2 regions of the Pseudacidovorax sp. DMC4 genome follow, and region 2 is predicted to be linked to the other one. Evidence: predicted binding sites of a transcription regulator. Region 2 holds the regulator's gene; the other holds the start of a gene.
The links. Region 2 encodes FNR, which switches genes on or off when oxygen is low (the NO sensors DNR and NnrR bind a similar motif). Its sites were predicted from a motif close to TTGATNNNNATCAA; they were not measured.
Positions count from the first base shown of each region.

Region 1: ACT54X_RS10035 (oxygen-binding di-iron domain-containing protein) is a predicted target of FNR. The motif match lies at 1,995-2,008, and genes of this name have one in related genera.

Region 1 is NZ_JBQUYR010000004.1:278,345-282,752, reverse strand. It holds gene ACT54X_RS10045 (peptidoglycan DD-metalloendopeptidase family protein) at 1-752, shown strand, start outside; gene ACT54X_RS10040 (hypothetical protein) at 924-1,157, shown strand; gene ACT54X_RS10035 (oxygen-binding di-iron domain-containing protein) at 1,173-1,952, opposite strand; gene ACT54X_RS10030 (LysR family transcriptional regulator) at 2,058-2,996, opposite strand; gene ACT54X_RS10025 (substrate-binding domain-containing protein) at 3,082-3,873, shown strand; gene ACT54X_RS10020 (Bug family tripartite tricarboxylate transporter substrate binding protein) at 3,981-4,408, shown strand, end outside.
Region 2 is NZ_JBQUYR010000002.1:236,871-241,278, reverse strand. It holds gene hemN (oxygen-independent coproporphyrinogen III oxidase) at 1-1,326, opposite strand, end outside; gene fnr (fumarate/nitrate reduction transcriptional regulator Fnr) at 1,519-2,238, shown strand; gene ACT54X_RS04730 (hypothetical protein) at 2,329-2,595, opposite strand; gene ACT54X_RS04725 (FixH family protein) at 2,705-3,001, opposite strand; gene ccoG (cytochrome c oxidase accessory protein CcoG) at 3,045-4,408, opposite strand, start outside.

The sequences.
Region 1 (4,408 bases), on a different contig from region 2:
GGCCGCATGCATCGCAGGTGCCGGGCGGCGTGGCGCGCCTGCCGCTGGGCCCTGCCAATCAGCGTCCGCGCGTCACGACGGAAGCCGGCCTGCCCGTGCTGGTGGTGGGCGACGCCATCGCCTGGACGGCCATCGTCGGCATTCCGCTGGCCGCGCAGCCCGGCGAGGCCCATGTGCGGGTCGGCGAGGCGGGCGGCAGCCGCCGCATCCCCTATGCCATCGCGCCCAAGCGCTATGCCGAGCAGCGCCTCACCGTGGCGCCGAAGACCGTCGACCTCTCCGCCGCGGACCAGGCCCGCTACGAACGCGAGCGCGACCACCAGGCCGGCGTCATGGCCACCTTCAGCGACCCGCTGCCCGCCGAGCTGGCCATGGCGGTGCCGGTGCCCGGCCGCCGTTCCAGCTCCTTCGGCCTGCGCCGCGTCTTCAACGGCCAGGCCCGCAATCCGCACAGCGGCATGGACATCGCCGCCGGCACCGGCACGCCCGTGCGCGCACCGCTGCCCGGCCGGGTGATCGACACGGGCGACTACTTCTTCAACGGCGGCACGGTATGGCTGGACCATGGTGGCGGTCTGCTGAGCATGTACTGCCACCTCAGCCGCATCGACGCCAAGGTGGGCGACCGCCTGGCCACGGGCGACGCCTTCTGCGCCGTCGGCGCCACCGGCCGCGTGACGGGGCCGCACCTGCACTGGGGCGTGATGCTCAACCGGACGATGGTCGATCCGGCGCTGTTCATCGAGGCCTGATCCGCGTCGGCAGACCCATCGGCGGCAGGCCGCCAGCGCGCGAATTCGCCCCTGCCGCGCCGCAGCATGCGCCGCCGTCCGACACGGCCGCCCGCCCCGGCCCTGATGCAATCCGCAGTGAGGCGGGTCGCAGTGGAAGGCCCGCCCGAACCATCGTCCGAGGAGAAACGAATGCCCCAATTTGCCACCATCCATGGCCATGTCACCTTCACGCCCGGCGACGGCGCGCCCATCGAGATCCCGGAAGGCCGGGTCGAGATCCTGGAAGCCGACGACAGCGTCACCCTGTCGTGGGAAGCCGAGCCCGGCACCGTCGGCACCACCGCCATGCCGCGCCTGCAGTACGACCAGTACGTGGAGGCCGGAAAGATCCGCCCCGAGGCAGGCGATCAGGCCGCCGCCTGACGCGATGCAGGACGCCTACCCCAGCACGCCCACCGGCATGAGGTAGGCGTCCTGCCCCAGCAGGTCGATCCCACACTGCAGGGATTCGGCCCAGTCCAGGAAGGCGCCAATGGCCGGCCCGGCAAGCGGCGCCCCGTGCTGCGGCACCAGCAGCGCGATGTCCAGTTGGCGCGCCATGCGCACCCACAGCCGCATCACCTTGTTGGACACCATGTAGCGGCGGTGGAAGGCCTCCATGTGCGGGCGGATACGGGCAAAGTCGGTGACCGGCGCCTGCGCTTCGGCACCGCCCACCATCGAGGCGCCCAGATCACCGGAGAACAGGATGCGGCTGACCGGGTCGTAGAACTGGAAGTTGCCCTCGGAATGGAGAAAGTGCGCGGGCAGCAGCCACAGTTCGCTGCCGCCAAGCTTCAGCCGGCCGCCCTCGTCGGGCACGGGCAGGACCCTGTCCGCCGTCTTCCCACTCTTGGCGAAATGCGGCGCGAAGCGTGCCCAGATTCGCGAGATGACCAACTGCGCCGAGGTGGTCGTCAGCCAGCGGTCGAGCGAGGCAATGATGTCGGGATCGGCATGCGAGGCGATCAGGTAGCTCAGTCGGCTCGGCTGGAAGTGCCGCGTCATGCCCAGGAAGAGCTCATTGAAGGCGATGTTGCCGCCCGGGTCGATGATCGCGCCCACGCCCTGGTCGATCAGCAGGAACTGGTTGCACTGCACCGCCTCGCCGCCGTCGCGGACCAGGTCGGTGAACATCAGGCAGGCATGCTGCGCGTCGCGGTAGAGCTCGATGGGCACGGGGCCGGCGCCGGGGCGCGGAAGACGAGGAACGGAGGATTCTTGACCTGAGTCCACCGCATGTCGATGCGGCGCCCGCTGCTTTCGCCGCCTGTTTGAGTTGGATCAACCGGAGGCCGAGTCGCCAGCCTTCGCGGCGCGCGCCGGCGCTTCGCACCAAGCCGTACGCAGGTGCGACAGGAAGCGCTGCGCCAGCGGCGACGGCGTGGCACCCGCCAGCGTCAGCACCCCCATGCGCCGGGTCAAGGGCACGTCCGCCAGGTGCAGTCCCTTGAGCCTGGGATCGCGCACGGGCAGGGCCAGCTCGGGCACCAGGCCGACGCCAAGGCCGGCCTCCACCATTGCAAGCAGCGCGCTCACATGGCCAACTTCCAGCCAGGCCGGCGGAGGACGCTGGTCGGCACCCAGGCCGGCATCGAGCAGGCGCCGGTTGCCACTGGTGCGCGCCACCGCCACCCATCGCTCGCCCGAGAACATCGCCAGGTTGGGCGAGCGCTTGCGCGCGAGCGGATGGTCGCGGCGCACGGCCAGCACGTAGCGCTCTTCCAGCAGGGGCTCGAAGTTCAGCGCGGGGTCGGTCACGCCGCTGAAGCCCAGGCCGAAATCGGCCTCGCCGGTGCGCACGGCGGCCGCCACTTCGTCCATGCCGCCGTCCATCAGCCGCACCCGTACCTGCGGCAGCCGGCGGCTGAAGCCATCGATCAGTTGCGGCATGCGCGCCGTCGCCACCGTCGGCACGCAGGCGATGGAGAGGCGGCCGGCATGGCGCGCGGCGATCTCGTGCACGCCGAGCACCGCGGCCTCCAGGTCGTCAAGCACCAGGCGTGCCCGCGACAGGAAGGATTCGCCCACCCGAGTCAAACGCACGTCGCGCGTGGTGCGCTCGAAGAGACGTGCGCCGAGCAGCTGCTCAAGCCGGTCCACGCGGCGGCTGAGCGCGGCGGGCGAGAGGTGAAGGTCTTCTGCTGCTGCCCGAAAGCCGCTTCGGTCGGCGACCGCCACGAAGGCCTGCAGCTGCTGGAGATCGAAATTGATGCGTGGCACGCAACAAGTGTATTGAACGTTGCACTTGTCGTAACAACGCGGGACGCCGACGATGCCGGCCGGTTTCAACCCATCCTCCAAGAACATGACCGAGACAAGCCTGAAGCGAAGCTTCGCCTGCGCCGCCCTCTTCCTCGCCTTCACCGGCACGGCCCTGGCCGAACCCCTGACCGTCGTCTCCTCCGGTGGCTTCGCGGCGGCCTACAAGAAGCTGGTGGCCGAGTGGCAGAAGCAGCCCGACCACGCGGTCGACTCGCAGTGGGGCCCGTCGATGGGCGCCACCAAGAACGCCATTCCCCAGCGCCTGGACCGCAAGGAACCCATCGACGTCGTCATCATGGTCGGCGATGCGCTCGACAAGCTGATGGCCACCGGCCAGCTGGTGCCGGGCTCCAAGGTCGTGCTGGCCGATTCCACCATCGCCTGCGCCGTGCCCCAGGGCGCACCGCGCCCCGACATCGGCACCGTCGACAAGCTGCGCCAGACGCTGCTGAATGCCCGTTCGGTGGCCTGGTCCGACAGCGCCAGCGGCGAATACATCGAGCGCGAGATGCTGCCCAAGCTGGGCATCGCCGAGCAGATGCGCGGCAAGGGCCGCAAGATCCCCGCCACGCCGGTGGGCGAGATCATCGCGTCCAAGGAGGCCGATTTCGGCTGCCAGCAGCGCAGCGAACTGCTGCCGGTGCATGGCATCGACATCGTGGGCGACCTGCCCGCCGACGTGCAGTACGTGACCGAGTTCTCCGCCGCCATCGTCGCCAGCAGCCCGCGCCGCGAGGAGGCCACGCGCTTCCTGCGCTTCCTGGCCACGCCCGAGAACGCCGAGGTCATCCGCTCCACCGGCCTGGTGCCGATGACCAAGGGCGGCGCGCGCTGAGCATTCCCAGGCTCGGCCGCCGCACGCGGTGGCCCGGCCCGCGCCGTGCTTGTCTGCGCCGGCGCCTTTCCTTCTCTCTCCCTCTCTCCTCTCCGGACCCGCCGACCATGCGATCGATCTCCCGCCGCGCCGTGCTGAGCGCCCTGGCCTTTTCCACCCTGACCGGCGCTGCCGGCATTGCCGCGGCGGCCGACTGGCCCTCCAAGCCGATCACCCTCATCGTGCCCTTCGCGGCCGGCGGTACCAACGACATCCTGGCACGCATCGTGGGCCAGAAACTGTCGACGCAACTGGGCGTGCCGGTGGTGGTGGACAACCGCGGCGGTGCCGGCGGCACCCTGGGCGCCGGCATCGCCGCCCGCGCCACGCCGGACGGCAACACCTTCCTGATGGCCGCCATCGCCCACGCTGTGGCACCGGCGCTGTACAAGAGCCTGCCCTACGACTTCGGCCGCGACTTCGACCCCATCGGCCTGATCGGCACCACGCCGAACGTGCTGATCGTCAACCCGTCGGTGCCGGCCAAGACCGTGCC
Region 2 (4,408 bases):
CGTGACCTCGAGTTCGCGCGCATCCAGGCGCACCAGCCCCTGTTCCGCCAGGGGCTGCAACGCCTGCAGCTCGGCCGCGAAGTACTGGCGGAAGTCCACCAGATTGGCGGCGCCCATGGCCTCGAAGTCGATGCGGCCCTGGCACATGATGGCCATGATGACCGCGCGGCGCACCACGTCGTCGCGGCCCAGGGCCAGGCCGCGCACCACGGGCAGTTGGCCCTGCTGCAGGCGGTCGCGGTAGTCCTCCAGCGTCTTGGCGTTCTGGCTGTAGCTGGCACCGACGCGGCCGATGGCCGAGACGCCCAGGCCGATGATGTCGCAGTCGGGCTGGGTGCTGTAGCCCTGGAAGTTGCGGTGCAGCCGGCCCTGGCGCTTGGCGATGGCCAGGGCATCCTCGGGCACCGCGAAATGGTCCATGCCGATGTAGACATAGCCCGCCTCGCCGAACACGCCGATGGCACGCGACAGCATGTCGATCTTCGTGGCAGCGTCGGGCAGCTCCTGCGACAGGATCCGCCGCTGCGGCTTGAAGCGCTCGGGCAGATGGGCGTAGGCGTACAGGGCGATGCGGTCGGGCCGCAGCTCCACCACCTGCGCCAGCGTGCGCTCGAAGGACGTGCTGTTCTGCCGCGGCAGACCGTAGATCAGGTCGGCGTTGATCGAGGTGAAACCCAGCCGTCGTGCCGCTGCCATCAGCGCGAAGACCTCGGACGCGGGCTGGATGCGGTGCACCGCCTTCTGGACCTGCGCATCGAAGTCCTGGATACCGAAGCTCAGGCGGTTGAAGCCCAGCGCCGCCAGGTGCGCAAGCCGGGCCTCATCGACCGTGCGCGGGTCGACCTCGATGGAGCATTCGGCGCCGGGCAGGAAGTCGAAGGACTCGCGCAGCGCCGTCATCAGGGTGGACAGCTCCTCGTCGCTGAAGAAGGTGGGCGTGCCACCACCCAGGTGCAGCTGGCTCACCGGCTCGCCCCGGCCGAGTTCGGCCACCTGCAGCCGCAGCTCGCACAACAGGTCCTGCAGGTATTCCGCCGCGCGCTCGTGGTGGCGCGTGATGATCTTGTTGCAGGCGCAGTAGTAGCAGAGCGACTCGCAGAACGGGATGTGCACGTACAGCGACAGCGGCAGCGCACGGGCGCCGGCCGCTTCGCGGCGCTGGACCAGGGCCTGGGCATACTCAGCGGGGCCGAAGGCCTCCACGAAGCGGTCGGCGGTCGGGTAGGAGGTGTAGCGCGGGCCCGGCACGTCGAAACGGCGCAGCAGCGACGTCGACAGCACCGCGGGCTCGGCCGCGCAGGAGGACGGGATGGGCAGGGAACTCATCGCAGCAGGAGGGCACAGCAGCGCCAGGGTTGTTGCCTCTAATGTGCGTTCGAAGCCATGATCGGCGCTTGATCCACATCAAACAGAAAGTTGATCGCTGTCGGAGAATGACTGACACGGGAGCTTTCGGACGCCACAGACCCCACGAGCGAGGCGTCGGGCCGTCCCCCACCCTACAGAGTCGGACACACCATGACCCCAGAATCCATCAAAGTCGCTTGTTCCAACTGCAACCTGCGCGAGTTGTGCATGCCCGTGGGCCTGTCGCCGGAGGAACTGCAGCGACTGGATTCGCTGGTCGCCACGCGCCGCAAGGTGCGCCGCAAGGAACTGCTGTTCCACAACGGCGAGCAGTTCGTCTCGCTCTACGCCATCCGCACCGGCGTGTTCAAGACCCGCATCACCTCGGAGGACGGCCGCGACCAGGTCACCGGTTTCCAGATGGCCGGCGAGATCATCGGCCTGGACGGCATCGTCAACGACCGCCACACCTGCGACGCCGTGGCGCTGGAGGATTCCGAGGTCTGCGTGATGCCCTTCGACCGCATCGAGGAACTGTCGCGCGAGGTGTCGGCGCTGCAGCGCCATGTGCACCAGATCATGAGCCGCGAGATCGTGCGCGAGCATGGCGTGATGCTGCTGCTGGGCAGCATGCGGGCCGAGGAGCGCCTGGCCGCCTTCCTGCTGAACCTGGTGCAGCGCCTGCATGCGCGCGGCTTCTCGGCCTCCGAGCTGGTGCTGCGCATGACCCGCGAGGAAATCGGCAGCTACCTGGGCCTCAAGCTCGAGACGGTGAGCCGCACCCTGTCCAAGTTCGTCGACGACGGCATCGTGGAGGTGAACCAGCGGCATGTGCGCATCCTCGATGCGGAGGCGCTACGGCGGATGGTGAACCCCACGGTCTGCGCCTGAGGCGCGAACGGCGGCCGGCTCGCGCAAGTCGACCGCCGCATCGGCAGACGAGAGGGACGCCACGGCGTCCCTTTTTCATTGCTGGGATCTTCAGGCCGGCCCGCCCGGCCCCGGCTGCGCATTGACCTGGGCCGGCGTGCGCATCAGCAGTGCCGTGGTCGCGCTGCACACCATGGTCACGACCCAGAAGCCGAAAAAGCCCAGCGCGTAGATGGCCTGCCGCGGCATCTCCAGCACATGGCCGAACCAGCGCAATTCCGCCGGATCGACGAAGCCGAAGACCAGGAACTCCATCAGGCAGGCGGCCAGGAAGGCCGGCCAGGCGATGGCCATCAGGCAGTGAGGCTGGCGCAGCATGCGAGGAGTCTCCGTCTTCTGGTTTGCGGGGCGCCGACGTCCCCGCGGGCGGCCGCGCAACGGGGCCTGCCTGGGCGTGGAGGGCCGTGCCGGTGAGCGACGCGCCATGTCAAGGCTGCGCGGGAGGCAGGTTCCGCGTGGGGGTCGTCACGTGGTTGCGGGCCTGCTGCGCCGGCGTCAGCGCACGCTGGGCCTCCAGGGTGCGGTTGATCTCGATGCCCCGGCGGTAGTAGTCCGCCTCGATCACCGGATCGGGGCTGTGCACCGCCAGCCACAGCGTGGCAAAGCCGGCCACCACCACCACCGCCGGACCGCCCACCACCATCCACATCAGCGGATGGCGCCACCAGGGACCGCTGGAGGGCTCGACCAGGGAGGCGGAAGCAAGCGTCGTCGGGTTCGTCATGGGGTCCTCGTCGTGATGGATGCGAAGTCGATGCGTCGGGCAGTCAGCGCGGCACCAGGAAGGCGGCCTTCTCGGCCACATGGGCGCCGCCGCCCTCCTCGCCCACCTCGATGCGCACGCTGTGCGAACCGGGGGCGGCACTGCCGTAGGGAATGCTCAGCCGCACGGCCACCCAGCGGGCCTCGGCCGGGCCGACTTCCACCGGCGTGTCGGGCGAGACGGCGATGCCATCGAGCCCCTGCGCCGCCAGGCGGTACTTCTGTGGGCGCTCGGTGGCATTCATGATCTGCAGGCGGTAGACGTTCTCCAGCCGGCCGCCTTCGGCGATGCGGGCCAGCGACGCCCGGTCGCGCACCACGTCCACCTTCAGCGGCGTGCGGGCCACCAGGCTGACGAGCATGCCCACCACCAGCAGCATCAGCACCGAGGCATAGATGAGCACGCGCGGCCGCAGCACGCGGCGCCACAGCTGCGCGCGGCTCCAGTGGCCGGCCATGCCGTTGACCGTGTCGTAGCGGATGAGGCCCTTCGGGTAGTTCATTTTCTCCATCACGGTGTTGCAGGCGTCCACGCACTGGCCGCAGCCGATGCATTCGTACTGCAGGCCCTGGCGGATGTCGATGCCCGTGGGGCAGACCTGCACGCACAGGTCGCAGTCGATGCATTCGCCCAGGCCGCGGGCCTTGTAGTCCACGCTGCGGCCCCGCGGCGCCCGCGGCTCGCCGCGGCCAGGGTCGTAGGTGACGATCAGCGTGTCGCGGTCGAACATGGCGCTCTGGAAGCGCGCATAGGGGCACATGTACTTGCACACCTGCTCGCGCATGAAGCCGGCGTTGCCGTAGGTGGCGAAGGCATAGAAGAAGACCCAGAACACCTCCCAGGAGCCCATCTGCGTCTGCAGGAAGGCCAGGCCCAGCTCACGCACCGGCGTGAAGTAGCCCACGAAGGTGAAGCCGGTCCACATGGCGATGGCGATCCACACGATGTGCTTGTAGGCCTTCTTGACCAGCTTCTCCATCGAGAGCGATTCGCCGTCCAGCCGCATGCGCGCCGTGCGGCTGCCTTCGATCTTCTGCTCCACCCACATGAAGATCTCGGAGTACACCGTCTGCGGGCAGGCATAGCCGCACCACAGCCGCCCCGCCACTGCGGTGAAAAGGAAAAGCGACAGCGCCGAGATGACCAGCAGGCCCGACAGGTAGATCAGGTCCTGCGGATACAGCACCAGCCCGAACAGGTAGAAGCGCCGCGATGCCAGGTCGAACAGCACCGCCTGCCGCTCGCCCCAACTCAGCCACGGCAGGCCGTAGAACACCAGCTGCGTGGCGAACACCATGGCCCAGCGCCAGCGCGCGAACAGGCCCTGCACCGCGCGCGGGTAGATCTTCTTGCTCGCGGCGTACAGCG